2 regions of the Sporomusa aerivorans genome follow, and region 2 is predicted to be linked to the other one. Evidence: riboswitches for the same ligand, from Rfam matches in the RefSeq annotation. Region 2 holds a riboswitch; the other holds the start of a gene.

Region 1 (6,807 bases), 120 kb from region 2:
TGAGCTTAACCGCGATGATTCGACCAACCTCGGTGTCGACTGGGGAGCCTCGACTAAACTGCCGTCTGCGCCGGTAAGTGACGACCTGCCATACCGGATTGGCACGGGGAAATACGGCGTTAATCTCCAGGGGGTTGTCAACCGCCTGATTGAAAATAAAAAAGGCCGGCTGCTGGCCAGTCCGCGGGTCGCGACTCTGGACGGCGTAACGGCGAAAATCCTGATCGGCGACAAGCTGGCTGTGGAGAGCTCCCAGCCTACGACCGGCAGTATTCCCATCATCTCGGTAGTTTACGTGGATGTCGGCATTAAGCTGGAGGTAACGCCGGCGGTAAATAAAGACGGATACATTACTACCCGGATTCAGCCGGAAGTAAGCAACAAGACCGACACCACGAAGAACGGCAATCCCAATATCCGGACCCGGCAGGCCGATGCCACCCTCAGGGTTAAAAGCGGTGTGACCATTGTGCTGGGCGGTCTGATTCAGCGACAGGAAACCCGGGACACCTTCAAAGTACCCATACTGGGGCAGCTGCCGCTTGTGGGGGGGCTGTTTCACTCCACTTCCAAGCAGATCACCGAGACCGAGCTGGTCATCATGCTGACACCCAAGATAATTGAGTAAATATATACTCAGGAGGTATATAAATCATGAGCAAATTATTGCGGGCAGTTTCACTGGCGTTGCTGCTTTTAACCACCCCCATGCTGGCGGCCGGCCAGGCTGCCACTGCCGTACCGCCGGTTTCCGGCGTGGTCCTAATGCCGCCAAACGTTCAGTTATTTGGTCATGTCAGTCTTATAAATTGTTATGCTCTTTCCAATAGCTGCTATGCGGTGGTGGAACTCCGTGATACTCCCGGCAAAAGCGTAGTGGTCAGAACGGCCGAAACAAGGCTGCAAAGCCTGCTGGAAACCGCTTTGGCCACAGGCAACCTGATTGCTTTTGTGGGACAGGGGGTTCTTGTCCAGTCGCCGCCCAGGGGCGGGACCTGGAATCTGGAGGTTTATGCGATTGACGAAGTAACGCTATACAACCGGAAGTAAAGTTTCCGTTTTGCAACTGTAAAGGAGAAGCAAATGAAAAGAAGCATAAGCTGTCTGGTGCTCTTGTATATATGCCTGTTGTACCCGCTGCCGGCGGCGGCCGCCCAGCCGGTCGACATGGCCGCCCGGTGGGCGCCGGTCATCTGCCAGACAGATGGCAGCGACGGCCTGGCCGCACCGCAGAATATATTTACTTTGATCAACTATGACCGCGACTGGCGGCTTAATAACAACTGGTATAACCTGCTGTTCTACCCGTTGGACCAGGCTATGTACTACTCGGTCGTGGAAAGTGACACCCATTATTTTATCGGCTATTATCAATACTATCCCAGACATGCCGGCGGCGGGCATGAGCATGACCTGACCGGCGTGCTGGCCGCCGTAAGCAAAACGCCTGACGGCGCCGGGCGGCTGGACATGCTGGTAACCTACAGCAATCACCAGTGGCAGAAATGGTCCGGTTCCCGGGTCCGGCTGGAAGGCAGACATCCGGTAGTGAAAATCCGGACCGCAAGCCATGAGATTACCGCCCTCGGCAAGAGCCGCCGGGCCTTGCCGGCGACTGCCCTGTATGCGGCGGCCGGAGGCGGGCCTGCCGGCTACCGCCTGGTTCCCTTAACGCAGTTGTGGGAGCAGCGCCAGGATATCGGTTCGGGGCGGGTATTTGCCCGCTGGGGATATTTCGACAGCTTTAACGCTATCAAGGTAACCGCGCCCTGGCTTTGGGAATACCACCGGCTCAACTGGCTGGCGACCCCGGGCGAACTCATACAGTATTTCCGGGGCAGACCGGTAAAAGCGTGCCAATATCTTAGCAATCCGTACCAAGCCGGTAGATAAACGAAGAACCGGCTGAGAGAAAAATATAGCCGGACAACTGAATATTGCCAGGTACAGGTGCCCTTAGGGGCTTAATAGGGAAGTTCGGTTAAAAGCCGGCGCGGTCCCGCCACTGTAATGAGGAGCACCCCCATATGATGCCACTGAGACAAATGTCTTGGGAAGGTTTGGGGGAGTGATGAGCCAAAGCCAGGAGAACTGCCTGTACAACGATCACCGTTGACCTGCGAGCGATAGGTAGGGGATTATTGACCATTCCGGATCATAGGATTGTGGCAGTATGTTTACTGTCATAAGTTCCGGGCAGATGGATTTCTCCTATAGTCAGCATGCAGCCGCTTGGCGGGTTGACTAGAGGAGAAATCCATTTTTCATTTGTAAGACAGTTTTAAGTACAGGTGCCCTAATAAGGGTTTAATAGAGAAGACCGGTGAAAAACCGGCGCGGTCCCGCCACTGTAACACGGAGCCGGTCCTGATACGCCACTGGAAGACAAACATTCCGGGAAGGCCGGGCCGGTGATGAACTGGAGTCAGGAGAACTGCCTGTAGGACAATCTTCGTTGACCTGCGAGCGACAGGGAGAGGATTAGCGAGTCAGTGACGAGAGGAGGGTAAGGGAGAAAGCAGGTTGATTCAGCTAGTATCTTCAGAAATTACTGAGGTTTCTAAGGTGGAAGAGGAGAGGTCAAGGAATGAAACAACGAAGACTACAAAAAAAAGCTTTGGCGATGAGTATCGCCTGTACACTGGCTTTAAGCCTGTCGCCGGCTTACGGCGGTATCGGCTATGCGGCCGGGACCGGCAGCGAAGCGTCGCAGGCAACAGAGGAAACTGCGGCGACCGACGCCGGCGCAACGCCGGACTACAGCCTGGAGGCCATCACTGTCGAAGCCAAGCGCCCGAATTGGGAGTCCAAGCTGTCCCCGGGCACGGTGACAGTTATCCGGCCTGATGATTACAAGGGCGAGCAGAAAACCCTGCCCGAATTGCTGCAGGACGTGCCTGGCGTCCATGTCCGCTATGTGTCAGGCAAGGGCCAGTATACCACCGTCAGCGTCCGGGGCAGCACGGCGGCCCAGGTGGGCGTGTTTGTGGATGGCGTGCTCACTAACTTGGGCGGGGATGCGGCTGTCGATATCTCGACAATTCCCATCAACAATGTCGAGCGGATCGAAGTCTACCGCGGCTATATTCCGGCTAGGTTTGGCGGCACCTATATGGGCGGCGTCATCAACATCGTTACCAAGAAGCCGGACAAAGCCAACATCTCGGCCCAAATCGGCAAAAGCTCCTGGGGCGGCACCACCGCCGGCCTGGAGATCACCCAGCCTTTAGGGAGCGGCAGCCTGCTGATCGGCATTAACCGTGATGAGAGCGACGGGGATTTCCGGTATGAGAATCCTTACTCTAAAGAAGTCTATGCAAGAGATATGCCGGGGTTGCAAGCAGAATTGAACCTTGCAATTGATTTTATCAATTTCAATCTTGAGGGTTATATCGGAACTAATCCCAATTTTTCTACTGCAGAGGACATTTATGCGGCATTCGATAATCCGGCTAAATACAATCAGTACTTAAATGCTGCGCTTGATAATTATTATAAATCTTGGGGTTTTTCAACCAAAGAAGCTATGATAAGCGCTCGTGGTTGGACCGAACAAAAATATAATGATGTGGTAAAGCAAGCACTGGATGATGAAAGAAGTATGTTTGACAGTGGGACCGCAGATGTACGAAAACGAATGTCCGAGCTTTCCAACGACAACACCCGCTGGCGGAAGAATAACGACTACAAAAACACTGACGCTATTATCAAATGGCAGGACGACCACTGGCTGGTCAAGGGCAGCTGGAAGAAAATTGACCGCGGGATGCCCCGAAAAGTAGATGTGGATCCAGCATTAAGCACAATAGTGGATCTGCCAGACCAATTCGAGCGGAAGCGGCAGGAACTGACCACCAAGGAGCTGATGGTAGGCCGGCGGGATATGACCGGCAATCTGGAATGGGGCTGGCAGCTTAACTATCTTGACCAGGATAAGCGTTACCGCAATCCGGACTATCAGAAGTTTGGCAAAATGCCTGCAGTATTTGAAGAATGGAGCGCTTACGACTCCCGGCGGCTGGGCGGAGCCATTGACGGCACCTATAAGGCCGGTGACAACCATCTGCTCGAGTTCCTGGCCAACTGGTCGAGGGAGAAAATGGATGTTAACGGCAGCCGGATGGACAAATATGACTTTGAACCCAGTCTTACCAATCGCGAGCGGTTTCGGACCTATTATGAACATACGCTGTTCAATCTCCAATTGCAGGATACCATTACCCTCAACCAGGCCGCCGACCTCTGGCTGACTCCCAGTATTCGCTACAATTATTCCAAGGTCATGGGCAGGGCGCTGGGAAAATCCGATTTAAATAAATGGGTCGATCAGGAGGATTCCCAGGTCAATGACAAGGTCACCTGGCAGGTGGCACTGAAAAAGCAGGTGGACGATCATCTGACCCTGCGCTCTACCTACGGCACCTACTACCGGCTGCTCAACCTGTATGAGATTGCCGGCGACGGCGCCGGCATTCTGCCCCGGCCTAATGCTTATAACGACCCCAGGTATGCCGGTCAAAGCATATTCCCGGTACCCGAGGAAGGGACCCAGTGGGACTTGGCGGCCATCTGGGACGGCAGGCTGCTGGGCGCCAATTCCTCCAAGGTGCAATTGACCTACTTTGGCCGCGATTCCAAGAATATGCTCCAGCTCTACCGCTTCGGCTATAATTATTGGTCTTATACCAATGCGCGCAAGGGGCAGGCCAACGGTGTGGAATTACAGACTGATTTCAACTGGGACAAATGGGATATGAGCCTGGCAGGCACCTACCTGCATACCAAGCAGCAGACCAAGTATAATGCGCCTAACTCCGCAACCGGCGAGATTTATTTCAATTATCCGCAGTTTTATACGCCGGAATGGGAAGGCTCGGCGCGGCTGACCTACCGCCCGGACAACCGGTTGGCTATTTTCGGCGAAGTAAAATATATTGATGAGATGGTTACCGGTATAGGTGAAAATGATAAGCCCTATGGGCAAACCTCCCTGACAACCGTTGGTCTGGGAGCAAAATATAACATTAATAAAGACTGCCAAATCATCGCCGGCGTAAATGACCTTTTTGACAAAGGGCCGGAGATGAGGATTACGCGAGACTATGATGCTAACAGTGCTATCGGTACTAGCAGTTTGCTCGAATATCCGCTGCAAGGCCGTACCTATTATATGACCCTGCAGTACAGATATTAAATGACGGCAAGCAGTAAGGGAGGTGAGGCCACACACGGCAGGTGACTCCAGTCTGGCAGTAAAGGAGGTGACATCAGGCAAGAACTGATGGTGATTCTGGGTTTTCCCACAGAAAACATTAGAAAAGTGAGGTTATGAGTAATGAAGATGAAATTCCATTTTCTTAAGCGCGTTATCGCGACAGCCCTGACACTGAGCGTGCTTGGCAGCTCAGCCGCGCTGGCCGCTACGGAAAACTTATTCGGCTACACGGTGGTTGATTCCAGCTATTCACAAGGTCTGGCCGGCGCCATCAGCGGCGAGCGGACAGGCAATCCAACCACCTTTACGTCCAGCAGCAAGGTCACCGGTTTAAACAGCGACCCGGCACTGTTCAACTACTTCCAGGGTACGGAGAGCCGCCTGGTGCTGCGCCAGTATAATGTGAGCGCTCCGGCAACTTTGATAGCAAATAAAATCATTGACCCGGTTGCTTCCACATGGACGTCTCTGGCAACGCCAACCTGGAGTAACGTACGCAACCTGCACGCGGTGGCTACCAAAGGAAAATGGCTGTATGCCACCGGTTATGATTTGGCAAAGATTGCTGTTGTGAACATGGATAGTAGCTATACACAAACACCATATAACTACCAATTCCCGACAACCTGGAGTATTCCCACATCAGACGTACCAGCCGGTGCCTCGGTCCATGGTGAAGGCTTAACGGTTGTCGACAACAATTTATATGCGCTGTTTACCGTCAATCCGAGCGGCGGCTATTCGGTGTATTCCGACAGTATTGTTGTGAAGTTCGACATTAACGTCTCTACGGGTGCTTTGAGTTATGCCGGCTATTTGAAAGTCGGCAAAAACGCCTTCACTCTTGACCATTTTAACAACAAGCTGTATGTCTGCGCCCTGGGCGGCATGCAGAACGCCGGCAGCGCCAATGCCGACACCCGTCTGGATATCATCGACCTGGCTACCTTCACCAGTACTCCCGTTGCCAAGACAGCTTCCATGGGCGGCGATTTCCGCGACATTACCATCGTTGACGCCAACACTGCCTATGTATTCCTGGGCAACTATGATACATCTTTTGCCAACATGGTGGGCGGCGTGTACCGCACCAGCGTGGCCAATCTCAATTCGCCTGCAGCCTGGACCAAAGTCAGTGACGTGAACTCGGCCGGCTATCTCTGGGGCATCTATGCCGACAGCAACCGGTTCTGGTTTGTCAAAGGCAATCAGATTGACATCTTCCCCGGCCTGCCCACCAGTACCAGCGATGCAGCTACTAAATCCTTCACCGCCAGCCAGTTGGGCTACACCGGCGGCAACCTGAACTCGGCGATTATTCTTGCCCCGGATCAGACTTCGACGCTCAGTGCCAAGCTCAGCACCGGCGTGGCCAAGTCCTTCGCCTCGCACTCTATCCTGGCGCAGCAGGCCCGCAAAGCTGCCGAGCAGTACAAAGGACTGAAAACTATCAACGGTAAGAGAGTCCTGAGCTTCAACTAAGCAGTATTCACCGCCCAGGATTAATTGCTGCGCCTTGCAGTATGCAGCGGAGCCGGACCGGCAGGTGCCTGCGGGCCGTTCCCCGGCAGGAATGATTTGCCGGCCATGTT
Region 2 (18,085 bases):
TTCAAGTTATCAGGCCTCCATCACCTGATAATGCCTGCGTTTGTTTTCGTACATACGGGCATCCGCCGTCTGCACCAGGCCGCTTGAACTAACTTCACTGTTGTCGGCTGCGCCGATGCTTACACTTAAGCTCAGTTCGCCGCTTTCATCTTTATACCGCCAGCGGCTTACACTGTGCTGTATGCGTTTGATGATGATCCGGGACTGCTCCAGCAAAATGCCGGGAATGATAACTACAATTTCATCTCCGCCATAGCGAAAAGCGCAATCGTCGGCACGGATGCTTTTAGTAATTATGTGCGCGGTCTCTCTGATCAACAGGTCGCCTGCCACGTGCCCCAGACGGTCGTTTACCGCTTTTAGCCCGTTAATATCAATCATTAATAAAGTCAGCGGCAGCTTTTTCAGATCAGCCTGCAGACAGTAACCGGAAAATTGCTTGTCAAAGGAATGCCGGTTAAAGAGCCCTGTCAGTTTGTCATACTCCGCCAAATACTGTACTTCCTCATGCAGCCGGGCATTGTGGACAGCAACCGCCGTCTGGCTTGCCAGCGCTTCCAGCAGTTGCAACCGTTCCGTATAATCCTCACCCTGACAGACCTTTTCCATATAGAGAACTCCCAGCAGTGTCTCCCTGAATACCAGGGGGATGTGATATTTAATTATATTGCCGCCCTCACGCGTAGCCAAAGTCTTTAGCGAATTGCGTAAAACCGGCACTGCCCAGCGGCAATCAGCCAAACAATTCTCCCTGCTGCTTTCCGGATATACAGCGGCAATATCGTTACCCGGCTCCTCAAGCAGGCATATAGCGGCCTGCCTGACTGCCATGCTTTGGATGACTATTTTCAGAATACCTTTTATTACCTCCGCAATATTAAATGCGGATGCAATAATTTGAGCCGCCTGATACAAGGCTGACTGACGCTCCAAAGCCATGTTCAGCATACGGTTAACCCGCTCACGCTCAGTCACATCAATGGTAACAAGCACAGTACCGATATATTTTCCCGCTGCATCGGTTACCCGGGAATACCGATTTTCAATGAATTTTCCGCCCCTTCCCATCAGGCGGTACCATTCTGTTTTTTCACCTGTTTTTAACTGCGACAGCTTTTCTTCTAAGATGGTCCGCCGGTGCTGCGGGTAGTTTTCCAAAAAATTCTTGCCAAACAGCTCGCCCGCCGGTAATTGCCGCATTTTCTCGGCATACGGGTTGCAAAAAACAACTGTGTTGTTTTTGTCCAGACAGATAATGCCCAGGTTGGATATATTGGCCATATAATGGCTGATGCTGTCAGGCAGGACAACTTCATCGGATTCTTCCTCAGGGATGAATTGGCGGGCAGGTGATATTTTATTGATTATGTCAGGCCCAAGGCTTACGAATATATCGACCAGCCGGGGGTCAAACTGGCTGCCGGCTTTGCACTTAAGCTCAGCCAGCGCCATATCGCGGTTTTTCCATTGCTGATAATTTTGAACGGTTGTCATAACATCAAAAGCTTCCACGATATGAATAATTCTGGCCGGCAGGGGTATTTCCTCCCCGTGCAGCTTTTTGGGATATCCGGTTCCGTCATACCATTCATGATGATACAGTACACTATCGGTTAAATGACGCATTTCTTTTGAGCGCAGCAAAATCTGGCCGCCATATACCGGATGTCGTTCCATTTCCGAACGGTCATACCGGTCATAAATGCCTTGCTTATACAGAACCTTTATCGGCACATTCATTTTGCCGATATCATGCAGCAAAGCTGCAGCGCCAATGTTTACTATCTCCTCGTCCGTGCAGCCGATATGCCGGGCTAGCGTGACCGCATAGCACGCCACGCGTTCCGAGTGTCTGAACACAAAGTTAAACTGGTGGGACAAAATCGCCATATAAAAGTTAAAATCTTCCTGTGTTTCCCAATGAGTCATAACTGATTTTAACATTTCGGTTTCCTCCCCCGCATACTCCTATAAGGCGTCAGCTTTTTTAAATACAAAAAATCCCCACCCAAACAAGGCCGGGAGTGGAAAGAACAGTATGCCAAATAAAAACTCCTGGCAATATTACCAGGAGCAGATCTGCAAACAGACGCCAAAGAGCAAGTCCGCCAGCGCCTACTGTAAATCCCCTCCCCATACCTCGTGGGTCAAAACGGCGATCGTCAGCTAGGCAGTTCTCCTGGCTCCGGATCATAGCTTGCTTAAACCTTCCCAGGAGGTAAATCCCAGTGGCGTATCTTAAGATTGCTCCCCGTTACAGTGGCGGGACCGCGCCGGCTTTTAACCGGACTTCCCTATTAAGCCCGTAGGGCACCTAACTCATAATATGTAGTTGATTATTTCCAAGATAACCGTATCATATCCGGATATTGTTGTCAATACAGGCTCCGCAAGTATGCCTGAAGCTTGTTACGGATTGACATTTAAGGCAAAACAATTTATATTTAGACTAGTAGTTTGAATCATGAAGATTCAACAAGCCGGTATGAAACCTGAGGATATCTCCTCCTGGATTTTCATGCCTTTTTTCAATTGACCGCAATAATCAAAGAAGGTGACATATATGTGCAACACCAGGTTCTGGACTGACGCCTGGCAGGAAGTACGCGAAACGTCCTCACAGGCGCCAAGCTATGGCAATAAAGAAGGCTGGCAGCAGTTTTGGAATACCTATGCCGAACTGCACGCGCTGCGCAACCGCCAAAGCCGTTCCATATATAACGCAGTTGTCGACGGGCTCATCGCCGACGGAGTAATCAGCGCCTTTAGCGAAGTTCTGGATATTGGCTGCGGGCCCGGCACCTATACCCTGCCGTTAGCCACCAAGGCCAGACATGTAACCGGTCTGGATACCGCCGGCCAGATGCTGGCTATGCTTAGGTCTGAATCCATTCATGAGGGCCTTACCTGCCGGCTTACGCCCCGGCAGGGCGACTGGTTGGATTTCCCGTCCGAACCGGCCTATGATGTGGTGTTTGCCGCTAACACGGCGGCTATTAACGACTATGACAGCTTAATGAAAATGAATGATGTTTCCCGCGGCGTCTGCTGCCTGATCGGTTTCGCCGGTACATATCATATAAAAGTCCGCACCCTCTTGTGGGAACATTTGATGGGAACGCCGCCCGAACACGCTGCATTTGATATTCAATATCCCTTTAACATTCTCTATCAGGAGCGTTATCTGCCGAATATCAAGTTCTACAGCTACCGGGAACGGTACCGGGAAACCCTGGCTTATATGATTGAATACTATACCAGTTATTTCAAGCTGTTCGGACTGGAAGGCCCGGAAATAACGGCCAAGATCACCGAGTTCCTGGCTAACCGGGCTGTTGAGGATTACTGCACAGAGCTTATAAATACCACTATTGGCGTGCTCTGGTGGCGCGCTGACCGCAAAACGGCTGCTTTAGAATAATGCCAGAATAGCATAAAGAAAACACGGTTTGCCCGAGCCTTTGGCAAAAGTGGAAATCGATGTTGCCCTTATCCAGGCGAAAGTTATACTTTCTATCAGGAAAATAAAAACAACCCGTGCCGGGTTGTTTTTATTTCACCATGCTTTACACTGAACAAGCTCGTTTACTTTAGCAACCGCTTCTTTTATCGAATTGACCAGCGGCCGGCTTTCCAGTCCGATAATATCAAAGTGTTGTTGATTTACCGGTATTAATACTTTATGTGCATCAGCTGAGGCGACAGCTTCGGCAATTCTGGGTGTAATTTCCCCCATCAGTGAATTAGGAATAATAATACCAATTGGACCTACCACCACATCCACTTTGCGTATGGAAACAATAACGGCATTTTCTCCGGTCGCGCCGCGCATGGCTCCTGCCCGCACCATGTTGTTGGTCGCTAACGCATTGGTGCCTAAGGCGATAATATCCGCTTTTTGTCCCAGTTGTGCTGAAAGCTGGGAAACCAACTGCACCCCAAGGCCCCCGCCCATACCATCAATAACTGCAATTAACATGACCTTTGTACCACCTTCCGCTAAACTGGACGATTGACGTATGTAATTCGTCAGCAAAAATTAAACTCCTGCTGACCTTTCATCGCCTGTTACTGAACGCAAGCATAGCATGCCACTCCATAAAAAGGCATTGGTGTGATCCGGCAAATCGGCCAGCACAACTGAAATAAACTTGCATTAAAAAAGCCATTAAAGACACCTGCTTACGCAGAAGCCTTCATGGCTGCTTAAATTTTCATTATAAATATTTCGGCGCTAAAGATTTCATTGAAAAGCCGCCTTCTCGCGGCCCAAGACAGCTTCAGCTGTCTTACTGTATTGAATTGTAACAAAATTCACTAATGTTGTCAATCAGCCGCTGCAAATTATCCATTTGACAATATTACCCACATAATTGATAATATAGTTATCCTAGTAAAAATCATTGTACGTGGAGTTAAGGTATGAAACCTTTTTTAAGAGCGTAAGTTCTTTTAACGGACATGCCTTTTTTTATTCTCAATATATTAAGCGGGAGGAATGAATATGTCTCATTTTCCTACAGACTACCAACAGGCCGTTGATTTCCACGGTCACAGCTGCCCCGGGCTGACTATTGGCTATTTAGCGGCCAGGATTGCCCTGTCCCGCCTCAAGGTAGAGAAGGCTCAGGACGAAGAACTTGTCGCCATTGTCGAATCTGACGGCTGCGGCATTGATGCCATTCAGGTCCTTTTAGGCTGTACCATCGGGAAGGGGAACCTGATTTATAAAGATGTCGGCAAGCAGGCCTATACCGTTGGCAACCGCAGGACCGGACAAGCCGTGCGGGTAGTAGCGCAAAATACTTCTGCGCCGCTTACCGCTGAGCAGGAAGCCATGCGGGCAGCCGTATTCAGCGGCCAGGCTACTGCTGAGCAGGAAACCGCCTGGCAGCAGCTACAGCAGGAACGTATTGCCAAGTTGCTGGCCACTCCGCCCGAAGCCCTCTTCAAGATTCATGAGGCAAAACTTAAACTGCCGCCGGAAGCTAAACTATTTAACTCTGTCACCTGTGAGTACTGCGGCGAAAAAGTCATGGAAGCCCGCGCCCGCCTGCGGGATGGAAAAATCGCCTGTCTGGCCTGCACGGAAGATTATAGCCGTGGATGGTAAGCCGCATGTATAACGCACAGTTTTGGGCTAAAGCCTGGGAAGAGTATAGCAGCAGCACCCGCAAACGCCGGCCAGACCCCGAGGCCTGGAAGGAGTTCTGGAATAGTTTCTCCGGCCGTTACGCTGAACATAATGCGTCCAATAAAGAAGTCCATGAGAAAATCATTAATGATCTTGCTGCCCAGGGAGCTTTCCGGTCTGGCGACAGTCTGCTGGATATTGGCTGCGGACCGGGAACCTACGCCTTGCCGTTAGCCGCGCGCGAAGTCAAAGTAACCGCTATGGATACCGCTGCGCAAATGTTAGCCGTACTTAAGAGTCAGGCTGAGCAGGCGGGTTTAGCAGAGAACATCCGGCCTTACCATGCCGACTGGCATGATCTGCCGGCGGAACCGGCATTTGATATAGCCTTTGCCGCGAAAAGTCCGGCCATTCGCGATTATGACAGCCTGATGAAAATGACCAAGATAGCCCGCAAAGGCTGCTGCCTCATCGGCTTCGCCGGCCAGCATGATTTGGACCTGCGCCGCCTGTTGTGGGAGAAGCTCCTGGAAGAGCCTGCGCCCGGTCCATCCTTTGATATTATCTATCCGCTCAACATCCTCTATCAGAAGGGGTACCGGCCGCATGTTTCGTTTTACAGTTATAGCCAGTCTCAGGACGAACCGCTAGGCTATCTTATCGATCACTATACCCGTTACTTTGCCATGCTGGGTGTGGCCGGTCCGGAAACGGCCGCCAAGATTCACAACTTCTTGCAGGAACGTGCCGTCAATGGGTATTGCACTGAGCAGTCAGCGACAACCGTTGGGGTTATGTGGTGGGAAGTAAAACAGGAAAAGGACTGAACGTACACGCTACGTTCAGTCCTCTCCTGTTTTTCCTGCCAATACTGCGATTTTTACTAACCTTCTGAGTTATTAAGAATATTCTTGTTTAGTTCCCATATAATGTATCAAAATCCTATTGCCCAGGCAGGAGGTTTAGTATGCAAGAGTTCAATACCATTTTTCTCAGTATCATTATGGAGGCACTGCCGCTAGTGCTCGTTGGCGTTTTTGTCTCCGCCGCCATTCACTCCTTCATTCCGCCGGAATGGATCCAGCGCTTATTGCCGCGCACCCGTTTTGGGGGAATTATCGCCGCTTGTTTACTGGGTCTTATCCTGCCACTGTGTGAATGCGGCATGGCTCCGGTTGTAAGACGGTTAATTCAAAAGGGTATTCCGCCGTACATTGCGATTACCTTTATGCTTTCTGCCCCGATTATCAACCCGCTTGTCGTCTGGTCAACTTACCTGGCGTTTTCCTCATTCCCCTCCATGGTCATCTACCGTATGGCCGGAGCTTTTTTGTCGGTTGTCATAATCGCTTTTATCATCAGCAGTATGCGGCAGCGCGCCGTCCTGGCCGGCGGCGATTTAGCGGCGACTCAATGCTGCAGTCATCATGAACATCATCAGCCCCACCTTCCCGCCAACTTTACCGGCCGGATTCGCAATATGCTGTATCATGCCTGCGACGAGTTCTTTGATATGGGCCGGTTTCTGCTGATTGGCTCTTTCCTGGCCGCATTAATTCAAGTGACAGTCCCCCGCCTGTCTTTACTGTCGTTTGGGCAGGAACCAATTTACGCAGTTGGCGGTATGATGGGCTTTGCTTTTCTTATCTCGGTATGCTCCCAGGCCGATGCGTTTATTGCCGCGCCTTTTCTGGAACACTTTACTACCGGATCGCTGGCAGCGTTTCTCATCTTTGGTCCCATGCTTGACGTCAAAAATACAATTATGCTGTTTACCGTCTTTAAGCCTTCCTTTGTTATAAAGCTCGTGCTGGTTATTACGGCTGTCGTCTTTGCGGTAAGCCTGTCTATGGTATATCTGCCTGAAGTCTGGGAGGTGATCTGCCGTGTTCCGTTATAAGCCGCTGGCGGAAAATCTACTAAAACTCAGTGTGCTGCTGGGCTTTAGCCTGCTATTTTATAACGCGCTGACAGAAGAGAGTCTGACCCGGATTATTAACCCGCAGTTTATCGGCAATATAAAATTGGGTTTGGCGCTCTTAATCCTGCTGACAGCAATTCAGACACTAAAAGCTTTTGACCGGCGGCATAACAAGGCCTGCAGCTGTCACCATACCGTCGGTCAACTATCCTATATGATCTTTATCGGCACCCTGTTTCTCGGTCTGATGATTCCCGCCAGTCCCCTCGGCTCAGCAACAGCAGAACAAAAAGGCCTAAAATACATTCATGCGGCTTCCGCCGCCCCGGTTAGTTTGCCTGCAGTCTCCCCGTCTCAGCCGGCTGTAATAATAAACGATGAAAATCACATCAGGCAGGTGACTGCCTTATACGAGAATACACCGGCTTTTGTTGGCAGAGAGCTCCAGATTCGCGGCTTTGTCTACCATCCGGATCAAATACCGGCCAACCATTTTATGGTCGCCCGCTTCGAGATATCCTGCTGTGCCGCCGATGCCATACCAAGCGGCCTGTTTGTTGAATGGAACGAGGAACGCAGCCTGAAAAACGACAGCTGGGTGGAAATTCAGGGTAAAGTAGACACTTTCGTTTATCTTGGCAATAAACTGCCTGTGATTAAGGCTAACCGGGTCACTCCGATCAAACCGCTGAGCAGCCCTTATGTCTATAGCAACAAATAATATATGAAGCTCTTTCCGGGATAAGCCGAACAGCAAAAACTCTTTTGTCGTTCATCCACAGGGCGAATAAACAACAAAAGAGTTTTACCTTATTGTTTAGATTGATTACGCTGTGACTGCTTAGTTTTCCGCAGCGTGTCAGTCAGACACCAGACCCGTAGTAAAAAAGGCCCGCCAAATAAGAGAATGATCAAAAGCATACTTAAAAAGCCAGCATGCGAGCCGCTAGGTTCAGACAAGTTATCACCCTCCTTTGTTTTTAGTGAAGGTTTTCACTTTATTGGGTAATACCTCCTCTCCAACAATTACTTATTGTAAAAAGGCATGAAGCTAAAAAGGATGTATAATCCTTTTAAGGCTTCATGCCTTTTTTACAAGGTCAACGGTTACCGCGAGCTTCAACCTATAGCCGGAATTATTACAGTATATTAATGCAAATAAACTTATATGCAGTGCTGATTATTATCTTTTTTTGCTGCCAGCTCAGCAGTATTATATGACGCATGTCGCTCCTGATCACCTTGACTGGCGCAATCGTGCGTCCCCCTAACTTCGCAATAGCGTCTTAGAGATTTTCCTTTCATTAAGCTTTTAGCCCTTTTATGAAATAGCGATCATTATCATCAATTGTCTCTCCCACCGTAAAGCCATTTGCTAAAAACAGTTCTTTTACAGCTTCAGCAGGCGCTAGCCTGTCGTCTTGAACTACCTTACTGCCTTGGTGAATGGCATTCACCTGCTCTCTTGAAATATCATGCATAATGACAAGTTGCCCCCCTGGCCGCAGCATATCCCGCATCCTTACCAGAAACTGAGGCTTATCCTTGATATGGGGGAAAAAGTTGAAACAGATAATCGCATCAAATGCTTTGCCGGCAGTATATTGCATAATATCAGCGACAGCAAATTCAATACCCCCGAGGCCGCCGTGTTTTTCTTCGGCTTTGGCCAGCATGTTACCGGAGAAGTCGACCGCGGTAATAGTACCGCCAGTACCGACAGCCCGCTTCAAAAAGGGCAGCAGCACACCGGTACCGCTCCCGGCGTCCAACACCCCGGAACCGGGAATGAGACCGATCAGATCTACAAGCTGATTGATTTTTTCGGCATCAGCGGCCCGCATAGTATCCCACTGCCCGGCGATAGTATCGAAAAATTCCCGTTCATGAGTCATGTGCATTCCTCCTTACAGTCCCCGCAGCCTCCAGCTTTTTAACCAGCAGCGGGACAAAGACTAACTGAATAGCTACTCCCGGAATACCGGTAGTAATAACACCGGTAATATAAGTCATTGGATTCATTGTAAGGCCAAAGAGACCGGCAAGGCAAGCGACAACACTTAAAGCCGCCATACGTCCGGCAATCATGGCTGCCACTAATGCCCCTATGAGCGGCAGCTTACGCTCCTTATACAAATATCCGGCCAAAGCGCCATAAACACCGAGTTCTGCTGCCATAACGGGCAGCATTGGCAATAAAGGAGGCATACCGGTCATGATGCTGCTGACTACCGGGGTGAGCGCACCTGTAGTTAGCCCGCCTCTTATCCCCAGTAACAGGCCAGCCATAAATACCGGAATGTGCATAGGTAAAAACACGGGGCCGGCGCCGCCAACCAGGTGAAAAACCATAGGCAAGGTCAACCCCAGCGCGATAAATATGGCGATGTGGATCAGATTCCGTGTATAACTCATAACACACCTTCTTACAGTGAGCAGTCGCGTTTATATTTTCTGGGTCAGGCTGACATAGTACGCCCGACCTGGCATCGGATAACCCAGTTGCTCAACATACTGCTTATCAAAGATGTTATCAACATAAAAGCTGATATTCCTTGTTTTATCAAGCTCTCTTACTATCGCCAGGTTATGGACGGTATAACTGCTAATAGTGCTTACCGCACTATTGTACCACGCTTTTTGCTGACCGGTGAAATTCACGCTGTATCTTACCTGCCAGGGCCTGGCATCATACTGGTAGGCAAGCGAGGCTTTATGCTGAGGGCTGTAATCCAGCTCATTAACCATACCGGCGTCAGGACGGATTGCGCCGCTTTTGGAGGTATGCTGATTGGTGTAATTCAAGATAATCCTGTTGGAGTCATCCATTTTGAGGACATTTTCCCATTCGGCGCCCCATACCTTGGCCTGATCAATGTTATAGCAAAAAAACGGGAAAGAATGCTGGAAGTTTATATAGTCATCAATATCCTGGTAGAAGAATGTAACCTTTGTGCTGTATTTCTCACTGATCTTTTTCTCAATACCGGTCTCATAGCTGTATCCCTTTTCCGGTTTAAGCTGCTGCTGGTAGCCTGGGTTAACGTTACCGGCTTTCACTGCCGCATTATAATTCTGGGACCACCAGTAGTATTCCGCCATAGACGGCGAACGCCATAACCGGTTTACCGAGATAAAGGTATTGGTAGTATCATTATTACGGAATGATAAGCTTAGTTTGGGAGACAGGGAATCAGCATCGTAATCACGCATTGCCGTTGCCCGGCTGTCATCCTGGCTGGCTGATAAGTGGTCATACCGTAAGCCAAAATATGCCGACCATCTTCCGTTCAGTTTCCAGCTGTCATCCACATAGGCTCCCCACAGGTCAATCTTTTGGGACGGATAGATCTGATCAATGCTGCCCACCGGACGGATATCATAATAGCCGTAGCCGTAACGCAGGCGTTTGTATTCACTACCATAGCCAATGGTATGCCCGCTCACTTTGGTTTGACCGGAGAAGCCAATATTGTCGGATTTATCACTGACTATGGTGCGATCCATATCCACTGCCGTACCGGCAGCATTGTAATTAACTTCACGGCGTTTTTCGTTATTCTTCCAGTAGTCGATTTGCCAAAAGCCGGTTTCCGTCTTGTGCCGGTAGGCAAAGTCATAATAAGTGTTGTCTTTTTCCCAGTACGCCCCCGGGTTAAGTGGATATGAGGGAATAGAGGGACTAAAGGATGGGGCTGGCGACAGGCTTTCGCCGTCACTGACCGGATATCCGGGGTCATAATTTCCCGCCTTATTTTCAAGAATATATCCCCGTTTGGCCTCCGTACGGTTTACACCGGCAGAGATGCTGTTTTTGCCGTCGATATCATAATTCATCCTCAAGCCAAACTGTTTGGCATCATAGTCATTGTTGCGCAGGTATGCGTCTGCCCCGGTCTTATTGGCAATTACGTTAAAATCGAGTTTTCCGGCTGAGCCGCTATAGTTGAATAAATAATCATACCGGCCATTGCTGCCGGATAGAATATTGATCTCACCGCCATTAATGCCTTTATCCCGGGTAATAATGTTGATAACCCCGCCCAGGGTATTGCCGTGCGCGGCCGATTTGCCGCCTTTGATAATCTGAATTTTTTCCACTGTATTGAGCGGAATGGTTGTCCAATCCACATACTGTCCGCCCATAACCCCGGCCGAATTAATTTGCCGGCCGTTTAGAAGAATGGTATATCGCCGTGCGTCAAATCCCCGCAGCTTGATCGTACTGTCCTGATTGTCACCGGCAATAGCCCGCTGATGCACGTCAATACCCGCAGAACTGCGCAAAAGCTCGGGAATAGTGGCGGCCTTGCCGGGACTCACCGTTTTTACGCTGACGGTAGTGTCTGCATTATCTTTGCTGACAGAATCGGCCTGAATTATAATTTCCTCCAGGTTGTACGTCGGTGCGTCCTCGGCCATAACCGTCATACCTGCTAATAGCAGTCCGGCTGTAACTGCAACAAGTGCTTTCTTATTTAATTTCACTCTTCTCTCCTCCAACATACCCAAAGTTACTTTCTGTTTTGATAAGAAAAGACTTGGCTTGTGTCAAGTCCTTCAGGACGCCGGCAGAAGCCTTAGTCGTTCTTACTTATTATCAGAAAGGGGATATACTTTCTGATAATGTAAAAAAAACACGGCTGGCGCCGAGCCTTTGGCGAAAGCGGAAGCCGATGTTGCCCTTATCCAGGCGAAAGTTATACTTTCTATCAGGATAATATAGCCGTCAAGGCCTTGCTATCATATACCCATCTGCCATCCTCCTCTACTTTAGAAAATAAAAAAGGTATGAAAACCGGCAGGAGCTATACGCCCCCAAAGGTTTCATACCTTAATCGACAATTTTCACTTTATGGCCGACAATACTTTGTAAGAGTTTTCACAACCCTTTTTCCAGGGTTAATTTTACACTATTGGGAAGCTTTTGTAAATACTAAAGAAATAATTAACTTTTACCCCAGTGCACAATGTAACTCATGTTCTCCCTGTTGATATCCGGCGACTTCTGTGGAGGGTGTGCTCAGATTATAGGACAACTGGCTTAGGCACGAAGTTACATTTATTTGACTTAAAGTAACAGTGTCCGGAACCGTAACCGAAGCCGACGAAAAGTTGGCTATGCCTTTAATACCGGCCTTAATCAACGCGTTGGCAACTGCCTGCGTTTTCTTGGGAGGCACAGCAATTATCCCAATGGAAATATTACCGGATTTTATTACATTCCCTAATTTCTGCGGGGAATGTACCGTCAAATTTAAGCCGGAAATTTTATGCCCTTGATTCTTGTTATCAAGGTCAACAACTGCCTTGATTGTAAAACCGGGCGGTAACAGCTGGCTATAGCCGGCTGCACCGGAAAACGGAATTCCCATCCCCACAAATACCGAGTTCCATATAGCATTATACCCCAGGATCTCCCCTACCCAGGACATTAGATAATCTACCTCATAGCCAACTCCTTTGGTGCCAAAACCGCCAAAATACGCCAGATCACGGCGAATAACCGAAGACGCAATGCCTGTACGCTGGCCTAATTGAGTGGATGCGCAAACCAACTCTCCTTCGTCCTTCATTTTTTTCAAGGCCGAATAATAAACTGCCATTCGCGCAATAGTGAGCTTGGATACTTCTTCCCGTGCCTTAATCATTAATAATCAACTCCTGGATGTAATATACTCAAAATAAAAGGCATGAAGCAGCGACAGTACCGTCGGCTTCATACCCACAATTCTCCAAAATATAAAATTACCCTAATTCAACCTAAATACGACTGACAGTGTCGTAAAACATCTTACAGTTCGGCCGCCGACTGCTTCCTGTGCAGGCACAAACCGCCATTTGCGGACAGCCTGCAAGGCAGCCTCGTCGAACGACTGACGGCCTGAGGAACGTGCAATCTGCACCTCGCCAGTGCGTCCGTTTTCCAAAACCTCAATTTTTACACCTACAATACTGCTAAATGAGGATATCATCCCAATAACGGTACCCAATAGTCCCAAGGAGGCGCCATGGCCGCCTGAGCTGCAGTGCTGGTCATGGCACTCTATAAATCGCAGGCGTCAGAACGAATGTTAAGCAAACCGTTCGACAGCATTGCTGCCGTAACGCCGCCGGTACTTTCACACACCCTGAGCGCTCCTTCTCAGTCATACCGCTTAAGTCTGGGTTCCAGTTCTGTCATAAGGCTATTTATATCTGTTGCGGCCTTGCGGAAATACTGGTAGCGCTCGACTGCAATTGCAATTACTAGCAAAGAACAGACCAGCAGCGGATACATAACATAGCCGCCTTTTTGAAAAAGTTCAATACTACTATTAATAACGTCCATAATCTCCCCCGTTATATTAGTGCTGCTGCAGTATTTCCGTCATTATCACCTCCGTCGGGTAAATAAAAAAGGCATGCAAACCAATGAAAACTTCACGTTTTCTTAAGGTTTCATGCCCTAATCATTACTATAAAATTTTATAGAATTTTATAAAATTATCATTCAGTCCTATTCTGTAAGAGTTTTCACAACCCTTGTATCAGCACTTATTTTACACTGTATTCAATATTTTGTAAATAGTTTACTTTTAAAGCGACGCACTCCCCACTCCCAAAACATGCCGGTAATAAAACATCTCAAGTTGACAACTCTAATAGTAAGGATGGATATGAAAGGATGGCTGCCATGACCGACATCATCGAGTATGCCTTGCGAACCGTGCTTGCTTATGTGATCCTCTTGTTCGTTATCCGGACACTGGGTCGCAAAGAAATTGCCCACGCTACCTTATTCGATTTTGTCAGTACCGCCACCCTAGGCTTATTAACGGTTTCCACCCTGGTTGTCCAGACCGTCCCCTTCACAGCCGGCTTAACAATCCTGGCTATCTGGGGCACTTGCATCCTGACCGGCAACCTGATAACGATTCGAAGCCAACCGGCCCGGAAGTTTCTTGAAATGGATCCGGTCATGGTTATTCATAGCGGCAGAATTCTGGAAAACAATCTGAAAAAATCCAGATATAATGTCAACTGTCTATTGGAACAGCTGAAGCTTAATAACATTGCCGATCTGTCCCAGGTAGAAATCGGCATTTTAACAACAGACGGGGAACTTAACCTTATAACCAGGGCAGCTCTGGAGCTACCGGCTGCAGTTATGGGGAATTTCACCGGTAAGGAGTTAATCATAGACGGCCAGGTGATTGAGACTGCTTTGCGCCGTAACGGTTTCACCCGGGAGTGGCTGCAGTACGAGCTTGACAAACGCGCCATTGCCAGCATAGCCGATGTGGCATTGGCAACGATTACACCGACCGGCAGACTGTATATTGATGTTAAGGATGATACTCCGGCTAAGAGCTGACTGCTTTTAGTTTCAGCAAAATCACACCGGCAGACACGGAATTTTAACAGTAAAGGCTGTTCCTTTCCCAGGTGTGCTTGTCACTTCAGCCTCAGCCCCATGCAGACTGATTATTTCCCTGGCAATAGCCAACCCCAGGCCGGTGCCGCCGCCGGCACGGGTACGGGCTTTGTCTGCTTTATAAAACCGTTCCCAAATATATGGCAGGTCTTCTGCCGGAATACCGGCGCCTGTATCGGCAATGACCAGGGTTATGTTCTTAGCGTCTGCTGTTACATCGACAGTAATGGCCCCTCCTGCCGGAGTATATTTCAGTGCGTTATCCAGCAAAATAACAACCAGTTGGGTAAGCCTGTCGCCATTACCGGTTATTTCCGGTACATTGCCGGCAATATGGGCGACTAGTTTTACGTCCTGAGACAAGCTTTTTTGACTAAACATTGTCACAACGTTATGGACAAGCTCACTTAAAGAAACCGGCTCTTTCTCTAAAGCAGCCGTATTTGCTTCTAACTGACTCAAGTCCAATAGTTCGGCGATAAGTTTTTCCAAGCGTACGGTTTCGTCCCGCATAATTTGATGATATTTGGCCATTTGTTCCGGTCCGGATACCGTTCCGTCCAGGAGCGCTTCATTGTAGCCGCGGATAATAGTTAGCGGCGTTCTCAGCTCGTGCGACACATTAGCCACAAAATCCCGCCGGAGTTTGTCGGTCTCTTTGGTTTTGTCGACAAAGTCGCCAAGGGCTTTGCCCAGGGAGAGAAGCGAACGGCTTAGGTCCCCCACTTCGTCATTGGTTTCGACTTTTACCCGGGCGGCATAGTCACCGTCAGCCATGGCGGCGGCCACTGCCTGCATAGACTTGAGAGGACGAATAATGCCTGCCGCCAGATAATTGGCGATACATACGGTGATCAGGACAGCTAAAGCCCCGGCAGCAGCAAGATACCAGTATATCCGGCTGAGAAAGTCGTCAAAGCCAGCTAACGGGGCATGAATCAGGATGGTCCCTTTCCTCTCGGTACCGGCTGTCAGCGGTACCCCCACCACCAACATATTCTCCTCATAATAAGGATGATAAAAAGTAACATCCCAGGCTGTCGTCCCGGCAGTTTCTACCTGCTGTTTGATGATTTCCAGCCCCTGAATATCCGTAAGCTTCCGTTCCGGATTCCGGGGCAGCACAGTATCGGAAACACCGTCCTGTCTGTTCATCATTCCCCGGTGTTTGCCCATACCGGAGCCATGATGCATCCCGCCTGCCTCCTCCTCACCAACTGCACAGGCCATGGAAGAGCCCATAGGGCTTTTTTTCATCATACCGGACCGGTAATGGTGAAATCCACCGGTTACAGGCTGTTGCTCCACAGAGGCCGCGATGATCGTAAGGGAACTGTCCGTAACCCATACCCGGGCGCCAAGCAAGCTGTCAATACTGTTAATAAAACCAGCCAGTTGGCTGTAGGATATCTGGCCCGCGTAGTAGCTTTCCACCACCCGGGCCGTTTCATAGGCCTTGTCGGTGAACTCCCGCTTTTTGCTGGCTATAAAATAGTCCCGGATAAGAAGTGAAACGCCGGTGGAAACGCTGGCCAGCACCAGCGCAACAACTATGATAAAACTTCCCAAGAGTTTGTATTGGAGCGACAGCCTCACTTTTTCACCTCAAACTTATAGCCTATGCCCCAGACAGTTTTGATGTCCCAGGGAGAGCAGGCAGTAATCGCCAGTTTTTTCCGGATGCGTTTTATATGGGTGTCAACAGTCCGGGTATCCCCGCAGTAGCTGTAACCCCATACACTCTCTAACAGCTGTTCCCGCGAAAAAGCCAGGCCTGGATGAGAGGCCATATGCCATAACAGTTCCATCTCTTTGTTGGCAAAGGGAATGTCCTGTTCAAATACAGTTACCGAATGTCTGGCCATATCGATCAGCAAATGCGGAAAACTCAATGCGGCTGCCGGCGGTTCCTGCTGCGCCGCCTGCCGGCGCAGCACTGCCCTGACCCGGGCGACAACCTCCCGGGGATTAAACGGTTTAGTGACATAGTCATCGGCCCCCAGTTCAAGCCCCAGGATACGGTCATCGTCTTCGGCCCGTGAAGTCAGCATGAGCATCGGTATATTCGAGAACTTCCGGATTTGCCGGCAAACCTCGATACCGTCCAGGACCGGCATCATAATATCCAAAATAATAATATCCGGTTTTTTCTCCTGGTGTTTGATAAGCGCCTCAGCCCCGTCAACTGCTTCTTCAACTAAAAAGCCTTCCTTGGTAAGATACAAGCCCAGGAGTTCCCTGATAGACGGCTCATCATCCACCACCAGTACCATTTTATCATTCACGGTAATTCACCTCACTGCTAAGAGTACCGCGTCAACCCTAATGCTGTGGCTACTGCCGGGATTCATTTATCCGACGACTTAGCTTTAAGCCGGGGTAAAACCCCGCCTAAGCTAAGTCTACTTTATCCACAGTTTTTAACGTTGTCACAGTACTAGCATACCATAAGCAGGCCACTAACCAAAGCAGCCTGCCGCACTTTGCCGGCAGGCTGCCTAACCATATTTTTTTATTGCGCTGATCCCGGCGCACTGTAATTACCGCAGCCGCCTTGCATGTGCATGGATCCCATTCCCTTACCGTGACCCATCATGCCCGGTCCCCGGAAATTCCCGTCGCGGTGGTGTTGTTCCAGCCAGTTAATTTGCTGGTCGGCCTGTTCCTGGGTTAACCAGCCCCATTCCACCTGTTTCTGCAGGACTTGCTTGCGGTGTTCCAATCCTTCCTGGCGCCAGGTTTCGATTTGCGCTTTTTGCTCTTCAGTCAGGTTAACCTGCTGGCTATTGGGTCCCCATGCCAGGCAAAAAGCGCCGGACTGATCAGGATTCATTGCCGGAGCAGCAAAAGCGACGGCGCCTGCCAGTGATACCACCAGAACGCCAATAAGGGCCGCTATAGTTGTCTTGCTCATGTCACTCACTCCTCAGCTTTATTTGCCTTAAGTATAGCTGATTTTTCCGCTGAAGGTGTGACGAAACTGTGAACAATTTGTGAAACTGTCTGGCTATGACCCATACATTGACTTATCACCATTTCGCCATTAAGATTAAAGTTGGCGGGCACAACCGCTTGTAATATTTTCATATGCAGATATTTTCCTATTTACAAACAATATTTATTAAAGTATAATGTTTTTCGGTTTGTGCCACAATCACAGGGAAAGGTGGTTTTGTAATGCCAGAGAAGTTTGATATTGGTATTGTCGGTGGAGGACCGGCCGGCATATTTGCCGCTTATGAGCTTGTTAGCAACAATCCGGATGTTAAAATTGTACTTATAGAGGCCGGACACGATATTTATTCCCGCAGTTGCCCCATTTCCGATAAGAAAGTGCCCTCCTGCATCAAGTGCAATCCCTGCGGCATTATGCGCGGTTTTGGCGGCGCCGGCGCCTTCTCGGATGGTAAATATAACTTTACTACCCAGTTTGGCGGCTGGTTGAATGAATATCTCCCCGACCAAAAAGTGCTTGATCTCATCGACTACGTCGATCAAATCAATGTAAAATATGGTGCGCCGGCTGAATACTTCAGCACCCTGAACAGTAACCTCGGTAAAGAGGCGCTAAAATATGACCTCCATCTTTTAGATGCCAAGGTGCGGCATTTAG

Evidence for each region. A riboswitch is a leader RNA that binds a small molecule or an ion and turns the genes downstream of it on or off. The one in region 2 is predicted to bind cobalamin.
Region 1: linked by a shared signal. The riboswitch ahead of SATMO3_RS05550 (TonB-dependent receptor) and the one ahead of SATMO3_RS05205 (diguanylate cyclase) in region 2 are both predicted to bind cobalamin.

Annotation. Positions count from the first base shown of each region.
Region 1 covers NZ_CP156926.1:1,260,672-1,267,478, forward strand. Annotated here, with positions in the region: gene SATMO3_RS05535 (type II secretion system protein GspD) at 1-628, shown strand, start outside; gene SATMO3_RS05540 (hypothetical protein) at 655-1,050, shown strand; gene SATMO3_RS05545 (hypothetical protein) at 1,084-1,893, shown strand; cobalamin riboswitch at 1,932-2,114, shown strand; cobalamin riboswitch at 2,273-2,457, shown strand; gene SATMO3_RS05550 (TonB-dependent receptor) at 2,588-5,194, shown strand; gene SATMO3_RS05555 (hypothetical protein) at 5,336-6,697, shown strand.
Region 2 covers NZ_CP156926.1:1,139,004-1,157,088, reverse strand. Annotated here, with positions in the region: gene SATMO3_RS05205 (diguanylate cyclase) at 10-1,944, opposite strand; cobalamin riboswitch at 2,152-2,333, opposite strand; gene SATMO3_RS05200 (class I SAM-dependent methyltransferase) at 2,564-3,421, shown strand; gene SATMO3_RS05195 (DUF3842 family protein) at 3,557-4,036, opposite strand; gene SATMO3_RS05190 (FmdE family protein) at 4,505-5,113, shown strand; gene SATMO3_RS05185 (cyclopropane-fatty-acyl-phospholipid synthase family protein) at 5,119-5,961, shown strand; gene SATMO3_RS05180 (permease) at 6,102-7,034, shown strand; gene SATMO3_RS05175 (TIGR03943 family protein) at 7,021-7,776, shown strand; gene SATMO3_RS05170 (class I SAM-dependent methyltransferase) at 8,360-8,950, opposite strand; gene SATMO3_RS05165 (ECF transporter S component) at 8,940-9,470, opposite strand; gene SATMO3_RS05160 (TonB-dependent receptor plug domain-containing protein) at 9,501-11,543, opposite strand; gene SATMO3_RS05155 (redox-sensing transcriptional repressor Rex) at 12,011-12,706, opposite strand; gene SATMO3_RS05150 (TonB family protein) at 12,809-13,057, opposite strand; gene SATMO3_RS05145 (hypothetical protein) at 13,201-13,386, opposite strand; gene SATMO3_RS05140 (YetF domain-containing protein) at 13,732-14,412, shown strand; gene SATMO3_RS05135 (sensor histidine kinase) at 14,434-16,068, opposite strand; gene SATMO3_RS05130 (response regulator transcription factor) at 16,065-16,757, opposite strand; gene SATMO3_RS05125 (DUF2680 domain-containing protein) at 16,985-17,386, opposite strand; gene SATMO3_RS05120 (NAD(P)/FAD-dependent oxidoreductase) at 17,650-18,085, shown strand, end outside.